5 linked regions of the Rhodopseudomonas palustris genome follow. The protein of the gene in region 1 interacts with the protein of each later gene in a pairwise test. Links are inferred from orthologs where the notes say so. Each region holds a gene or a part of one and is shown in the gene's direction. Other genes may lie near its edges. The genes, in order: rplL, nikR, dnaE, obgE and parC.

Region 1 (2,782 bases):
CTAAACACCCCGCTCCGGACGTGCCGGCTGTGGCCGGCGCGTCTATGCGCGCATTCCAATGACCTGATCGATAGGAGGCCCTTCCTTCAACTCATCCACCCGGATCGCTGAAGGATGCGGAAGACTGTCACTGGATCGGAATGCGGGCAGGGATCGGAAAGGTCGACAGGCCGGCTCGCCGGACTGTTTGCCAGACGATCTCGGTCCTGTCCAAGACTGCAGGCGCCGAAGTGGAAGCGATCGTTTCCTCAGAGGCTTAATCGTATGGCCTGCATAGATGGGTGAAAACCGGATTTTGTGTCCCGACGCTCTGCGCGGCGGGATGCGGAGTGGGTTCGAACCTCGACACCCCGCGCGGGCGATGGCGATCAGCCGGAGCCGGTACGGGAGGGCAGGCAATTCACGATCGTCTCGCCCCGCGTGTCCTTGGAGGCTTTTGCCTCGGGGTCGGGTTGGAGCGGGACGGTGGGTGTAACCCGGTGGTCCTGCTCGCAGAGACCGCCAACCGGAGAGAGCTTGCTGTGGAAAGAGCGGCAAAAAAAGAGGCGGTCGAATCGCTGAACGGTCTGTTCCAGACCACCAGCGTCGCGATCGTCGCTCACTATTCCGGCCTCACCGTTGCCCAGATGCAGAAGCTGCGCCAGCAGATGAAGCAGGCGGGCGCCTCGGTGAAGGTCTCGAAGAACCGTCTCGCCAAAATTGCTCTTGAAGGCACCGACGTCGCAGCCATCGGCTCCCTGTTGAAGGGGCCGACGGTGATCGCAACTTCCAGCGATCCGGTCGCGGCGCCGAAGGTGGCCGTCGAATTCGCCAAGGCGAACGAAAAGTTCGTCATTCTCGGCGGTTCGATGGGCAAAACCGTCCTGAACGTCGATGGTGTGAAGGCGCTCGCCTCGCTGCCGTCGCTCGATGAACTGCGTGCCAAGCTGGTCGGCCTTGTCCAGGCCCCGGCGACCAAGATCGCGCAGGTCACCACTGCTCCGGCTGCCAAGCTGGCTCGCGTGGTTCAGGCCTATGCCTCCAAAAGCGAAGCGGCCTGACGCTTCACTCCCAATCAACCCTGGTTCGAACTGATACCCGTAAGGAACTGATTCAATGGCTGATCTGCAGAAGATTGTTGACGACCTGTCGAGCCTCACCGTGCTCGAAGCCGCTGAGCTCGCCAAGATGCTCGAAGAGAAGTGGGGCGTCTCGGCCGCTGCGGCCGTTGCGGTTGCCGCTGCTCCGGCCGGTGGCGCTGCCGCTCCGGCGGAAGAGAAGACCGACTTCACCGTTGTGCTGGCCTCGGCCGGCGACAAGAAGATCGAGGTGATCAAGGAAGTCCGCGCCATCACCGGCCTGGGCCTCAAGGAAGCCAAGGATCTGGTCGAAGGCGCTCCGAAGCCGCTCAAGGAAGGCGTCAACAAGGAAGAAGCCGAGAAGATCAAGGCCCAGCTCGAGAAGGCTGGCGCCAAGGTCGAGCTCAAGTAAGCCGATCGGTTTGGCCGGGCCCGGGTCTCCCCGGGTCCGGCACGATCGCGGTTCGGGCCCTCTGGGTCCGGGCGGCAACGGCAGGGCGGGCTGCGGTGTGCCCGGACGAGCCGTCACAGGAATGTGTGGAAAGGCGCGGGGACAACCCCTCGAATCTCCACATTGCCGTCCCATATTGGTGCGGCAGCACGAAAGCGCGGGCGCGATGGGCGTGGTAACGTGTCCGCGCAGCCTTTAGGAGAATCGGCAATTTCGGGCTTTTTCGGTCTGTAACGACGAGATTTCGACGGGCGGGTGCGGCAGCGCCCCGCGCGTCATTTTGCGTTCGGAATTAGTGTTGAGCCGACTTAGGACTTTGTTCCTGAAATCGGGCTCCTGAATTTCGGATGTTCGGTATTCAACCCGGGGGCGAGGCGGCTCGCGCTCCGGACGGTTCGCCCCGCCGGGCGACGAAACGAGAGGCCACGATGGCGCAGCAGACGTTCACCGGTCGCAAACGCGTTCGCAAGTTTTTCGGTCACATCCGGGAAGTCGCGGAGATGCCGAACCTCATCGAGGTTCAGAAGGCGTCCTACGACCAGTTCCTGATGGTCGCCGAGCCGCCCGGCGGGCGGCCTGACGAGGGTCTGCAGGCGGTGTTCCGGTCGGTGTTCCCGATCTCGGACTTCTCCAACGCCTCGATGCTCGAATTCGTGCGCTACGAATTCGAGCCGCCGAAGTACGACGTCGACGAGTGCCGCCAGCGCGGCATGACCTACGCAGCGCCGCTGAAGGTGACGCTGCGCCTCATCGTGTTCGATATCGACGAGGAAACCGGCGCCCGCTCCGTCAAGGACATCAAGGAGCAGGATGTCTACATGGGCGACATCCCGCTGATGACGATGAACGGTACCTTCATCGTCAACGGCACCGAGCGCGTGATCGTCTCGCAGATGCACCGGTCGCCGGGCGTGTTCTTCGACCACGACAAGGGCAAGACCCACTCGTCGGGCAAGCTGCTGTTCGCCGCCCGTATCATCCCGTATCGCGGTTCCTGGCTCGACATCGAGTTCGACGCCAAGGACATCGTCTATGCGCGTATCGACCGTCGCCGCAAGCTGCCGGTGACGTCGCTGATGTTCGCCCTCGGCCTCGACGGCGAAGAGATCCTGTCGACCTTCTACAACAAGATCCTCTACAAGCGCACCAAGGACGGCTGGCGCGTGCCGTTCGACGTCAACCGCTTCCGTGGCTATTCGACCGTCAACGACCTGATCGACGCCGACACCGGCAAGGTCGTGCTCGAGGCCGGCAAGAAGCTGACCGTGCGCGC
Region 2 (2,858 bases), 1.5 Mb from region 1 along the record:
GAAATGCCGCCATCGGTCGGATCCAGCGAGCCGTAGCGGCCGATCAGGCCCTGGTCGATCGCGCGCTGCGCCACCTGATCGGTCGAGGTCCAGCGGTTGGAATAAGCCATCCCGGTCAGCGAGAAGCCGTCGGTCGCGGTGCCCTGGCTGTAGCGCAGCACGCCGTTGAGCTTGCTGACGTTGTCCGGCACGTCCCAGGGGCCGTTGTAGGTGCTGGCCTCGAACGCGGCCAGCCAGGTGCCGTCGCCGACGCGGGTCGAGCCGGCGCCGAGCAGCCGCCGATAGCCGAAGCTGCCGACGGTTACCTGAGCGAGGTTCTGGGGCATCGCCCGCAAGTACTCGATGCCGAGCGCGCCGGCCGAGCCGAAGTCGCCGACGTCGGCGAAATACGGCCCCTTGCGCACCGTCATGGTGCTGATCAGCTCGGGAATCAGGAAGTTGACGTCGGCGTAGCCCTGGCCGTGGCCGTGGGTCGGCATGTTCACCGGCATGCCGTCGATGGTGATGGCCAGATCCGTGCCGTGGTCGAGGTTGAAGCCGCGCAGGAAATACTGATTGGCCTTGCCTTCGCCGGAATGCTGGGTGACCACCAGCCCGGGTGCGGCTTCCAGCGCCTCGCCGGGCCGCATGAACGGCAGTGCGTTGATCTCGGCGCCGGTGATGACGCGGCTGCTCGCGGTCTGGTTCTGCGCCGCGCTCATCGCGGCCGCGGACGGGCTCGCGCTCGGTGCAGTTGAGGGCGAGGAGGCGTCAGGTGCCGGCGCCGGGACTGCCCGGCCCTGACGGGAGCTCGCCTCGCGGCTGTGATGCGGCTTCGGCTTTGCCTGCGCCGGGGCATCGATCGTGACCTGCGGTAGCGCCTGCTCGGCCCGCGCCGTCCCGATGACCGCAACAAAATTCAACACGATGCAGCCGGCCGCACAGCCGCGCATCACCTCTCGCCGGACACTCGTCACGCACACCCCCTCGTGTCCTGCATCGCTGCAAGACGCGTCCACCCTGAATCTGTTATCGCAGGCGGTCCCGGCAGAGCGCCAACCATCGCAGCGTGCCCGGTGAGTATGATGAAGTCAATCAAACTTCATACTGACAACCCGGTAACCAGCAAGAGGGCTTTCGATGCACCGCGTCACCATCACGCTCGACGACGATCTGATGGAGAAGCTCGACGCGATCATCGCGGCGCGCGGCTACCAGAACCGCTCCGAGGCGATCCGCGATCTGGCGCGGATCGGCATCCAGCAGACCGCGGCGGAGACCACCAGCGGGCATTGCGTCGGCGCGATGGTCTACACCTACGATCACGCCAAGCGCGACCTGCCGCGCAAGCTGACGCAGAGTTTCCACCATCATCACGATCTGTCGCGGGCCACGATGCACGTGCATCTCGACCACGATCAATGTCTTGAAGTGACGATCCTCGACGGCAACGCCAGCGAGCTGCAACACTTCGCCGACCACATCTTCGCCGAACGTGGCGTCCGCTACGGAAGGCTGGTGACGATTCCGGCGGAGCCGCCGGCAGAGGATCGCGAGCATCCTCATGAGCACGACTCGTGATCTGAAAGGCGGGTCAAAAGTCCGCTCCTGACAGGAAAGACTCTCGACGTCATTGCGAGCCGAAGGCGAAGCAATCCAGGGGCTCCGTGCACCTACCCCTGGATTGCTGCGTCGCTTCGCTCCTCGCAATGACGGAAGCTTTCAGCGCGAGGGTGACTTCCGGGCGCGAGGCGTCTTTGCCGCGGCTTTCTTCGTCACGACTTTCGCCGCCTTGTCGTTGCCGATCACGCCCTCGCGCCGCTTCACCGCGTGGTAGTAGGCCCACCACAGATGCGCGGCGGCGCCGCGCAGCGGGCGCCAGGGTTCGGCGAGCGGCGCCATCTGTTTCACGGTCGGGCGCGCTTTGAGGCCGAGGCCGATCCGCATCGCCTCCTGCACCGCGAGGTCGCCGGCCGGCCAGGCATCGCCGTGGCCGAGGCAGAACAACAGATAGATGTCGGCGGTCCATGGCCCGATGCCGTGCAGCGCGGTCAGCGTGGCGTGCGCGGCGTCGGCGTCTTCTTCGGCCAGCACATCGAGGTTGAGCCGTTCGGCGGCGAGCTCCTTGGCGAGCGCCTTCAGCGTCTTGATCTTCGCGGTCGACAGCCCGAGCCGCGCCAGCCGGTCGGCCCGCGCCCGCTTGATCGCGCCGTGCTCGAACGGATCGAACGCCGCCGACACCCGGCCCCAGATCGCCGCCGCCGAGGCAGTCGAAAGCTGCTGGCCGCAGACGATTGCGGCGAGCCCGGCAAAGCCCGGCTCGCGCCGGCGCAGCGCCGGCATCCCGGCCACCTCGAGCACCGGCTTCAGCCGCGGGTCCCGCTTCACCAGCGCGGTGATGGCGTCGTCGAGGTCGGCCTGGCTGTCGAGATGAATGGTCATCAGGTGGTTCGGCTTTCCGGCGTCATGCGCGGGCTTGACCCGCGCATCCATCCGCTATCGTAGAAGAGTCTCTCATCCGATGGATTGCCGGATCAAGTGCGGCAATGACGTCAGGGGTTCAATGCCGCCACCCGTTTTCCGATTTGCCCCGAGCCCGAACGGCTATCTGCATCTCGGCCACGCTTTCTCGGCACTGCTGAATGCCGATCTGGCGCGGGCGAGCGGCGGCAAGCTGCTGCTGCGCATCGAGGACATCGATCGCACCCGATGCCGGCCGGCGTTCGAACAGGCGATCTACGAAGATCTGTCCTGGCTCGGCCTCGCCTGGGACGGCGAGGTGCGGCGGCAGTCGGACCATCTCGCGCTGTACCACGGCGCGGTCGAGCGGCTGTCCGCGCTGGGGCTGATCTATCCGGCGTTCGAAAGCCGCGCCGAAA
Region 3 (3,987 bases), 400 kb from region 1 along the record:
ATGTTCTTGTTATGTTCACAAGGTCAGGGAGGCGGACGATGTTGAAGATCTTCATCCAGGAAGCTGCGGCGCTGACGTCGATTGCGCTCTTCATCGGCATGGTGGCGGTGTGGGCCCAGGTGCTGGCGCAGGCCTGAACTCGGACTGCGTTGCGACCGCTTCGGCATAGCGGGGATAAGCAGGCCGCGAATGCTTGCGGTGAAGGGTAAGGGAGCCCACGATTGGGCTTCCGAGTCGGGGGCCGTGACGGCTCCGGTTCCGCAAACCACCCGTTCAACCCGCACGTTTTATCCGAAGAGCCGCCGCGCCGATGAGCAACGCCGGATTCGTCCATCTGCACGTCCACTCGGCCTATTCGCTTCTGAAAGGCTCGATGAAGATCGCCAAGCTCGCGGAGCTGGCGAAGGCCGACCGCCAGCCGGCGCTGGCGCTCACCGACACCGACAACATGTTCGGCGGCCTGGAATTCTCCGACAAGCTGTCGGGCTCGGGGATCCAGCCGATCGTCGGGCTCGAACTCGGAATTGATTTCGGCGACCAGGATCCGAACTCCCGCCACGGCGCACTTGCGACGCCGGCGCGGATCGTGCTCTTGGCGGCGCGCGAGCAGGGTTATCGCAGCCTGATGCGGCTGAACTCGCGTGCGTTCCTCGAAACGCCGGTCAACCAGGTCCCCCATATCAAGCTCGACTGGCTCGACGGCGAGACTGATGGTGTGATCGCGCTGACCGGCGGGCCCGACGGTCCGATCTCGCTGGCGATGCTGACTGACCCGGCGCTCGCCGCGCAGCGCTGCGAGCGGCTGCAGCAGGCGTTCGGCGACCGCCTCTATGTCGAGCTGCAGCGCCACGGCACCGAGGCCGAGCGCCGCGCCGAGGGCGGGTTGATCGATCTCGCCTACGACAAGGGCCTGCCGCTGGTCGCGACCAACGAGCCGCATTTCGCCAGCACCGAGGACTACGAAGCGCACGACGCATTGCTGTGCATCGCCTCCGGCAAGCTGATCGCCGAGACCGATCGTGTCCAGTTCACGCCCGATCACCGCTTCAAGACCCGCGCCGAGATGGCGGTGCTGTTCGCCGACCTGCCCGAGGCGCTGGCCTCGACGGTGGAGATCGCGCAGCGCTGTGCCTATCGGCCGCTGACCCGCAAGCCGATCCTGCCGCTGTTCACGGTCGGCGCCGGCGTCAGCGACGCGGTGGAAGCCGCCGCCGCCGAAGCCGCCGAGCTGCGCCGCCAGGCCGAGCTGGGCCTCGCCAAGCGGCTCAGCGTTCACGGCCTGTCGCCGGGCACGACCGAGGAGGACTACAACAAGCGGCTCGCTTTCGAGCTCGACGTCATCACCCGCATGAAATACGCGGGCTACTTCCTGATCGTGTCGGACTTCATCAAATGGGCCAAGGCGCACGGCATTCCGGTCGGTCCGGGCCGTGGTTCGGGCGCCGGCTCGCTGGTGGCGTATTCGCTGACCATCACCGATCTCGATCCGATCCGTTTCGGCCTGCTGTTCGAGCGCTTTCTCAATCCCGAACGTGTGTCGATGCCGGACTTCGATATCGACTTCTGTCAGGACCGCCGCGGCGAAGTGATCGAATACGTGCAGCAGCGCTACGGCCGCGATCAGGTGGCGCAGATCATCACTTTCGGTACGCTTCAGGCGCGCGGCGTGCTGCGCGACGTCGGCCGCGTGCTGCAGATGCCGTACGGTCAGGTCGACAAGCTGACCAAGCTGGTGCCGCAGAATCCCGCCGCGCCGATCACCCTGAAGCAGGCGATCGAAGGCGAGCCGAAGCTGCAGGCGGCGCGCGACGAAGACCCGATCGTGGCGCGCGCGTTCGACATCGCCCAGAAGCTCGAAGGCCTGACCCGTCACGCCTCGACCCACGCCGCCGGCATCGTGATCGGCGATCGCCCACTCAGCGATCTGGTGCCGCTGTATCGCGATCCAAAATCCGACATGCCGGTGACCCAGTTCAACATGAAATGGGTCGAGCCCGCGGGCCTCGTCAAATTCGACTTCCTCGGCCTGAAGACGCTGACGACGCTCGACGTCGCGGTGAAGCTCCTGAAGCAGCGCGACATCCATGTCGATCTGCACACGCTGCCGATCGACGATGCGCCGAGCTACCAGATGCTGGCTCGCGGCGACGTGGTCGGCGTGTTCCAGGTTGAAAGCGCCGGCATGCGGCGGGCGCTGATCGACATGCGTCCCGACCGGTTCGAGGACATCATCGCGCTGGTGGCGCTGTATCGCCCGGGCCCGATGGCCAACATCCCGACCTACTGCGCCCGCAAGCACGGCGACGAGGAGCCCGAGTATCTGCATCCGATGCTGGAGCCGATTCTGAAGGAGACGTTCGGCGTCATCATCTACCAGGAACAGGTGATGCAGATCGCGCAGGTGATGGCCGGCTACTCGCTCGGCGACGCCGACCTGCTGCGCCGCGCGATGGGCAAGAAGATCCGCGCCGAGATGGACAAGCAGCGCGCGATCTTCGTCGAGGGCGCGGTCAAGAACGGCGTCGCCAAGGACGCCGCCGACACCATCTTCGACCTGCTCGCCAAATTCGCCGACTACGGCTTCAACAAGAGCCACGCGGCCGCCTATGCGCTGGTGTCGTACCACACCGCCTACATGAAGGCGCACTATCCGGTGGAATTCCTCGCCGCGTCGATGACGCTGGAAATCCACAACACCGACAAGCTCAGCGAATTCCGCGCCGAGGCGCAGCGGCTCGGCATCAAGGTCGAGGCGCCGTCGGTCAACCGCTCCGGCGCCACTTTCGAGGTCGGTCCCAACACGATCTACTACGCGCTCGGCGGCCTGAAGGGCGTCGGCCTGCAGGCGGTGCAACAGATCGTCGAGGCGCGCGGCGACAAGCCGTTCGCCTCGCTCGCCGACTTTGCCGCGCGCGTCAATCCGCGCGCCATCAACCGGCGCGTCGTCGAATGTCTCGCCGCCGCCGGCGCGTTCGACTGCCTCAACTCGAACCGCGCGGCGGTGTTCGCGGGCGCCGACGCCATTGTGGCCGCATGCCAGCGCAATCATGAAGCTGCGACCAGCGGCCAGAACGACATGTTCGGCGGCCTGTCGGACGTCCCCTCGATCATCCTGCCGCAGCTCGACGCCTGGCTGCCGTCGGAGCGGCTGCGCCGCGAATACGACGCGATCGGCTTCTTCCTGTCGGGCCATCCGCTCGACGATTACGCCACTGCCCTGAAGCGGCTGCGGGTGCAGTCCTGGAACGAGTTCTGCAAGGCGGTGAAATCCGGCGCCACCGCCGGAAAGGTTGCCGCCACGGTGGTGTCGCGGATGGAGCGGCGCACCAAGACCGGCAACAAGATGGGCATCATCGGATTGTCGGATCCGACCGGGCATTTCGAGGCGGTACTGTTCTCCGAGGGGCTGGCGCAATATCGCGAGGTGCTGGAGCCGGGGGCCGCGGTGCTGATGCAGCTCGGCGCCGAATTGCAGGGTGAGGACGTCCGCGCCCGTGTGCTGCATGCCGAACCGCTCGACGCCGCCGCGGCGAAGACCCAGAAGGGCCTGCGGATCTTCCTGCGCGACACCAAGCCGCTGGAGTCGCTGACCAAACGTCTTCAGCCCCCGGAGTCCCGGGCCGCCGGCGGGAACGTCGCGCTGGTGTTGCGGCTCGATCCGCAGACCGAGGTCGAATTCGAGATTCCCGGCCGCTTCCAGGTTTCGCCGCAGATCGCCGGCGCGATCAAGGCGGTCAGCGGCGTCGAGCACGTCGAGACGCTGTGAGCGGCGAGGGCGCTGACGTCCCATCGCCGAGCCCGGCCGTCGCACCACGCCTTACTCGAGGCGGGATCCATTCAATCGCCGTTCAGGCTGCGGCGCGCTGAAATGCGCGCGACGGCGATCCGTCGGTTCGGCGGCGCCCATGAATCGGGTCTCTGGCCATGCGTTTCCATCCCGTGCTGTCTTTGGTCTCCGCCGTTCTCGCCGTCCTGCTCGTCGTCCCG
Region 4 (2,957 bases), 1.9 Mb from region 1 along the record:
TGTACTGATACGGCACCACCACGCTCGCCGGCGCCAGCCGCAGCGATCGGTTGACGCACAGCAGACCGACCGCCGACACCGCACCCGAAATCGCGAACCAGACCAGATCGCCGGGGGGCGGCGTCATCCAGCCCGACGGAGCCAGAACGAGGCCGAGCAGCAGCGTTCCGGCGAATTGCTGCGAGGCCAGCACCATGTCCGGGGTCTGGCGCAAGAACCGCGTCAGCAGCAGCAGCCCTGCGAACAGCACGCTGGCGAGGATCGCGATCAGCGCCGGCCAGCTCACGGTCTGGGCCGAGGGCTGCAGCGCGATCAGCACGCCGACGAAGCCGATCACGATCGCGATCGCCCGCGGCTTGTCGATCGGCTCGCCGAGAAACAGCGCAGCGCCGACGGAGACGAACAGCGAGGAGGCGAGATAGAAGGTGATGACGTCGGCGAGCGGCAGATAGACGGTGGCCAGATAGAACACCGCGACTTCGCAGGCGGCGATCAACGTCCGCGCCAGTTGCAGGCCCGGCCGCTCCAGCCGCGCGAACGCCTTGCGCTGACGCCAGATCAGCGGCGACAGCACCAGCAGCCCGGCCAGCGCCCGCAGCAGCAGCAATTGTCCGACCGAATAGGTCGCCACCACGGTCTTGCCGGCCGCGTCGGAGAACGAGAACGCCAGCATCGCCAGCAGCATCAGCAGGATGCCGGCGATCCGCGCGGTGCGCGGATCGGATGCGGTGGTGATTTTGGCGAACAGCCCCATATCTGCCCTGTCGGTCATGACCGGCGCTTATCGCGCCGCTGCGCGAACCGACGCAAGGCGTCGCAGCGTCGCTTCGACTTTCAGACTGCGGCAGCGGCCGGCGATGATCGAAGTATTGCCGCGCCCCCCGACCTTACGATACGGATGGCCCATGAAATTCCTCGATGAAGCCAAGGTTTACATTCGCTCCGGCGACGGCGGGAACGGCTGCGTGGCGTTCCGCCGCGAGAAGTTCATCGAGTTCGGCGGCCCCAATGGCGGCAATGGCGGCCGCGGCGGCGACATCATCGTCGAGGCGGCCGACGGCCTCAACACGCTGATCGACTACCGCTACCAGCAGCATTTCAAGGCGCCGAAAGGCGGCAACGGCATGGGTAGCGACCGCCACGGAGCCGGCGGCAAGGACGTCGTGATGAAGGTGCCGGTCGGCACCCAGATCTTCGACGAGGACAAGGAAACGCTGATTTACGACTTCACCAAGGTCGGCGAGCGGTTCGTGCTGGCGAAGGGCGGCAATGGCGGCTTCGGCAACGCCCATTTCAAATCCTCGACCAACCGCGCGCCGCGCCACGCCAACCCCGGCCTGCCCGGCGAGGAGCGCTGGATCTGGCTGCGGCTGAAGCTGATCGCCGATGCCGGCCTGGTCGGCCTGCCGAATGCCGGCAAATCGACCTTCCTGTCCAAGGTCAGCGCCGCCAAGCCGAAGATCGCCGACTATCCGTTCACGACGCTGCATCCGCAGCTTGGGGTGGTGAACAGCGACGGCCGCGAATTCGTTCTTGCCGATATTCCCGGCCTGATCGAAGGCGCCCATGAGGGCGCCGGCCTCGGCGACCGTTTTCTCGGCCATATCGAGCGCTGCCGGGTGCTGCTGCACCTGATCGACGCCACCTGCGAACACGCCGGCAAGGCCTACAAGACGGTGCGCGGCGAACTGGAAGCCTATGCCGACGCGCTGACGGACAAGATCGAGATCGTCGCGCTGAACAAGATCGACGCGGTCGATCCGGACGAATTGAAGAAGCAGAAGGACCGGCTGAAGCGGGCCGCCAAGAAGACGCCGCTGCTGCTGTCCGGCGTCACCGGCCGGGGCGTGCCGGAGGCGCTGCGGGCGCTGGTCGCGGTGATCGGCGAAGCGCCGGTCTCCGACAAGGCGATCGGCACCGCCGACAATCCGGCCGAAGCCAAACCGTGGGCGCCCCAGGACGCCTGAGCGGCCCCGCCATCCGGACCACCGCAAGCCCCGGTGACGACAGCTCTGCCGGTCCGTTCGCACGGCTTGCGCGAGCCGGCGCCGTGCTGCAAAACGAGCCTCTTCCCGCCAGTCGCCGCGCTTTAGCGCCCCGCGACGCTGTGATCGATATACTCCCATGGCCAGCCCCAAACTTCGCGATTTCCGCCGTATCGTCGTCAAGGTCGGCTCGTCGCTGCTGATCGATTCTGCCGCCGGTGAGGTGCGGGCCGGATGGCTGGCGGCGCTGGCCGCCGACATCGCCGAGCTGCATCGCGGCGGCCGCGACGTGATGGTGGTATCGTCCGGCTCGATCGCGTTGGGCCGCAGCCGCCTGAAGCTGCCGCGCGGCCCGCTGAAACTCGAGGAAAGCCAGGCCGCCGCCGCGGTCGGCCAGATCGAACTGGCACGAACCTGGTCCGAAGTGCTCGGCGCCCACGGCATCGGCGCCGGCCAGATCCTGGTGACGTTCCAGGACACAGAAGAGCGACGGCGCTACCTCAACGCCCGCTCGACCATCGGCAAGCTGCTGGAATGGCACGCGGTGCCGGTGATCAACGAGAACGACACCGTCGCGACGACCGAAATCCGCTACGGCGACAACGACCGGCTCGCGGCCCGGGTCGCCACGATGGCCAGCGCCGATCTGCTGATCCTGCTGTCCGACATCGACGGGCTGTACACCGCACCGCCCGGCAGTGATCCCGACGCCACGCTGATCCCGGTGGTCGAAGCGATCACCGCCGAGATCGAAGGGATGGCCGGGGCGGCCGGTTCGGAGCTTTCGCGCGGCGGCATGCGCACCAAGATCGAGGCGGCCAAGATCGCGACCTCCGCCGGGACGCATATGCTGATCGCCTCCGGCAAGATCGATCACCCGCTCAAGGCGATCGCCGAGGGCGGCAAGTGCACCTGGTTCCTGACCCCCGCCAATCCGGTCACGGCGCGCAAGCGCTGGATCGCCGGATCGCT
Region 5 (3,029 bases), 620 kb from region 1 along the record:
GCAGCAAATGGAGCACTCTATTGTTGATCGCGCTGGCCGAAAAGCCGATGCGATTCAACGCGCTGCTACGGGATGTTCCAGATATTTCGAGGCGGATGCTGACCCAGACGCTGCGCGATCTCGAGCGCGACGGGCTGGTCTCCCGTCAGGTGTTTCCGACCAAGCCGCCCAGCGTCGAATACCGGCTGTCGGCGACCGGCGAGTCGGTGCTCGGTCCGCTCACCGCTCTGGTCGGTTGGGCCGAACAGCACTTTCCCGAGATCGAACGCGCCCGGGCCAGGTTCGATGCGGTCGCCGGCGCGGGTGCCGCCGCGATTCCCGGTGAAACCGCAAGGCCGGAAAGCCCGCAGGCGCTTGCTCCGTCCCCGGTCAGGGGATAACCCCACGCCATGGGAAAACGATTGATTCCGCCTGAGCCGGCCGAGATTCACGAGGTCCAGCTTCGCGAGGCGCTGGAAGAGCGCTATCTCGCCTACGCGCTGTCGACCATCATGCACCGGGCGCTGCCGGACGCCCGAGACGGGCTGAAGCCGGTGCATCGCCGCATTCTGTACGGGATGCGGTTGCTGCGGCTCGACCCCGGTACGCCGTTCAAGAAGTCCGCCAAGATTGTCGGCGACGTGATGGGTTCGTTCCATCCGCACGGCGACCAGTCGATCTACGACGCCTTGGTGCGGCTCGCGCAGGACTTCTCGTCGCGCTATCCGCTGGTCGACGGCCAGGGCAATTTCGGCAACATCGACGGCGATAACCCGGCGGCCTACCGCTACACCGAAGCGCGGATGACCGATGTCGCGCGCCTGCTGCTCGACGGCATCGACGAGGACGGCGTCGCGTTTCGGCCGAACTACGACGGTCAGGCCAAGGAGCCGGTGGTGCTGCCGGGCGGCTTCCCGAACCTGCTCGCCAACGGTGCCCAGGGCATCGCCGTCGGCATGGCCACCGCGATCCCGCCGCACAACGCCGCGGAACTGTGCGACGCCGCGTTGCATCTGATCGAGAAACCCGACGCCAAGTCGAGGGCGCTGCTGCGCTTCGTCAAGGGACCGGACTTCCCGACCGGCGGCATCATCATCGACTCTAAGGAAAGCATCGCCGAAGCCTACACCACCGGCCGCGGAGCGTTCCGCACCCGCGCCAAGTGGGAGCAGGAAGAGGGCGCGCGCGGCACCTGGAGCGTGGTGGTCACGCAGATCCCGTGGCTGGTGCAGAAGTCGCGGCTGATCGAGAAGATCGCCGAGCTGCTCAACGAGAAGAAGCTGCCGCTGGTCGGCGACATCCGCGACGAGTCGGCCGAGGACGTCCGCATCGTCATCGAGCCGAAGTCGCGCAGCGTCGATCCGGCGCTGATGATGGAATCGCTGTTCCGGCTGACCGAGCTGGAGAGCCGGATTCCACTGAATCTCAATGTGCTGGTGGGCGGCCGGATTCCGAAGGTGCTCGGCCTCGCCGAAGCCTTGCGTGAGTGGCTTGATCATCTGCGCGACGTGCTGCTGCGCCGCTCCAACCATCGCAAGACGCAGATCGAGCACCGGCTCGAAGTGCTCGGCGGCTATCTGATCGCGTACCTGAACATCGACGAGGTGATCAGGATCATCCGCACCGAGGACGAACCCAAGCCGGTGTTGATGAAGACCTTCAACCTGACCGAGATCCAGGCCGAAGCCATCCTCAACATGCGGCTGCGCTCCTTGCGCAAGCTCGAGGAAATGGAGATCCGCACCGAGGACAAGAACCTCCGCGCGGAGCTGAAGGGCATCAACGCGGTCCTGAAGTCCGAGACCGAACAGTGGGCCAAGGTCGGCGAGCAGGTCCGCAAAGTCCGCGAGATGTTCGGGCCGAAGACGCCGCTCGGCAAGCGCCGCACCCAATTTGCCGACGCGCCGGAGCACGATCTCGCGGCGATCGAGGAAGCCTTCGTCGAGCGCGAGCCGGTCACCGTGGTGATCTCAGACAAGGGCTGGGTGCGCACGCTGAAGGGCCATGTCGAGGATCTGTCGGGGCTGAACTTCAAGCAGGACGACAAACTCGGCCAGTCGTTCTTCGCCGAGACCACCTCGAAGCTGCTGCTGCTCGCCACCAACGGCCGGTTCTACGCGCTCGACGTCGCCAAACTGCCCGGGGGCCGCGGTCACGGCGAGCCGATCCGGATGTTCATCGACATGGAGCAGGATGCGGCGATCGTCACCGTGTTCGTCCACACCGGCGGCCGCAAATTCCTGATCGCCAGCCATGACGGGCAGGGCTTCGTCGTGAACGAGGACGAGTGCGTCGGCTCGACCCGCAAGGGCAAGCAGATCCTCAACGTCGATATTCCCAACGAAGCGCGGGCGCTCACCGTGGTCAGCGAGGGCGACGACAGCGTCGCGGTGATCGGCGACAACCGCAAGATGGTGATCTTCCCGCTGGATCAGGTGCCCGAGATGACCCGCGGCCGCGGCGTGCGGCTGCAGAAATACAAGGACGGCGGGCTGTCCGACGTCGCCACCTTCTCGTCGAAGCAGGGCCTCGGTTGGCGCGATTCTGCCGGCCGCGAGTTCAGTGCGACCATGAAGGAGCTTGCCGAATGGCGCGGCAATCGCGCCGATGCCGGCCGGCTGCCGCCGAAGGGCTTCCCGAAGTCCAACAAATTCGGACGTGGCATCGGGTGATGTCGCGTCGAACTGCCCCGCGCGCCAGTCGCACGCGGGGCCGCATTCTGATCTTCGCCTCGCTCCCGATTTGCACTCACTGATCGCGATGTTCGAACGCCGCCCCGGCCGATGTGGTCTCCTGCTGCCGCTGTTGCTGTTGCTGTCGCCTTGCCCGGCGCAGGCGGCGGAGCTCGACGGTGCCGCGCTCGGCGGGGTATGGGGTGTCCCGTTTGCCGGCATCCTGCTGTCGATCGCACTCGGCCCGCTGCTGGCCCCGAAAATCTGGCACGCGCATTACGGCAAGATCGCTGCTGGATGGGCCATGCTCGCGCTGGCGCCGATCGCGATCGTATACGGCTGGCAGAGCGCGCTGGCGTCGCTGGTGCACGCGCTCCT

What was found.
Region 2: the proteins of rplL (region 1) and nikR interact in binary tests that used the Escherichia coli proteins (3 or more experiments, as listed by UniProt). The link is inferred for Rhodopseudomonas palustris from one-to-one orthologs.
Region 3: the proteins of rplL (region 1) and dnaE interact in binary tests that used the Escherichia coli proteins (3 or more experiments, as listed by UniProt). The link is inferred for Rhodopseudomonas palustris from one-to-one orthologs.
Region 4: the proteins of rplL (region 1) and obgE interact in binary tests that used the Escherichia coli proteins (3 or more experiments, as listed by UniProt). The link is inferred for Rhodopseudomonas palustris from one-to-one orthologs.
Region 5: the proteins of rplL (region 1) and parC interact in binary tests that used the Escherichia coli proteins (3 or more experiments, as listed by UniProt). The link is inferred for Rhodopseudomonas palustris from one-to-one orthologs.

Annotation. Positions count from the first base shown.
Region 1 is NZ_CP041387.1:2,577,501-2,580,282, reverse strand. Bases 22-2,782 are described here. They hold rplL (50S ribosomal protein L7/L12), read left to right. Parts: upstream 22-1,095; coding sequence 1,096-1,470; downstream 1,471-2,782. Other genes in these bases: rpoB (DNA-directed RNA polymerase subunit beta), read left to right, coding at 1,938-2,782; rplJ (50S ribosomal protein L10), read left to right, coding at 522-1,040. UniProt on the Escherichia coli protein: The binding site for several of the GTPase factors involved in protein synthesis (IF-2, EF-Tu, EF-G and RF3). Is thus essential for accurate translation.
Region 2 is NZ_CP041387.1:4,108,985-4,111,842, reverse strand. What follows is about bases 3-2,839. They hold nikR (nickel-responsive transcriptional regulator NikR), read left to right. Parts: upstream 3-1,119; coding sequence 1,120-1,560; downstream 1,561-2,839. Other genes in these bases: gluQRS (tRNA glutamyl-Q(34) synthetase GluQRS), read left to right, coding at 2,543-2,839; FLL57_RS18885 (DNA-3-methyladenine glycosylase family protein), read right to left, coding at 1,702-2,421; FLL57_RS18895 (TonB-dependent receptor), read right to left, coding at 3-932. Also shown: more of FLL57_RS18895, read right to left, coding at 1-2; more of gluQRS, read left to right, coding at 2,840-2,858. UniProt on the Escherichia coli protein: Transcriptional repressor of the nikABCDE operon. Is active in the presence of excessive concentrations of intracellular nickel.
Region 3 is NZ_CP041387.1:2,179,393-2,183,379, reverse strand. The notes cover bases 1-3,966. They hold dnaE (DNA polymerase III subunit alpha), read left to right. Parts: upstream 1-310; coding sequence 311-3,766; downstream 3,767-3,966. Other genes in these bases: FLL57_RS09955 (caspase family protein), read left to right, coding at 3,925-3,966. In the rest of the region: more of FLL57_RS09955, read left to right, coding at 3,967-3,987. UniProt on the Escherichia coli protein: DNA polymerase III is a complex, multichain enzyme responsible for most of the replicative synthesis in bacteria. This DNA polymerase also exhibits 3' to 5' exonuclease activity. The alpha chain is the DNA polymerase catalytic subunit.
Region 4 is NZ_CP041387.1:4,434,777-4,437,733, forward strand. Bases 1-2,936 are described here. They hold obgE (GTPase ObgE), read left to right. Parts: upstream 1-905; coding sequence 906-1,967; downstream 1,968-2,936. Other genes in these bases: FLL57_RS20420 (DMT family transporter), read right to left, coding at 1-754; proB (glutamate 5-kinase), read left to right, coding at 2,125-2,936. Also shown: more of proB, read left to right, coding at 2,937-2,957. UniProt on the Escherichia coli protein: An essential GTPase which binds GTP, GDP and possibly (p)ppGpp with moderate affinity, with high nucleotide exchange rates and a fairly low GTP hydrolysis rate.
Region 5 is NZ_CP041387.1:1,955,283-1,958,311, forward strand. The notes cover bases 13-3,020. They hold parC (DNA topoisomerase IV subunit A), read left to right. Parts: upstream 13-389; coding sequence 390-2,651; downstream 2,652-3,020. Other genes in these bases: FLL57_RS08885 (winged helix-turn-helix transcriptional regulator), read left to right, coding at 13-380; FLL57_RS08895 (sodium:proton antiporter), read left to right, coding at 2,740-3,020. Outside these bases: more of FLL57_RS08885, read left to right, coding at 1-12; more of FLL57_RS08895, read left to right, coding at 3,021-3,029. UniProt on the Escherichia coli protein: Topoisomerase IV is essential for chromosome segregation; it is the principal protein responsible for decatenating newly replicated chromosomes. It relaxes supercoiled DNA.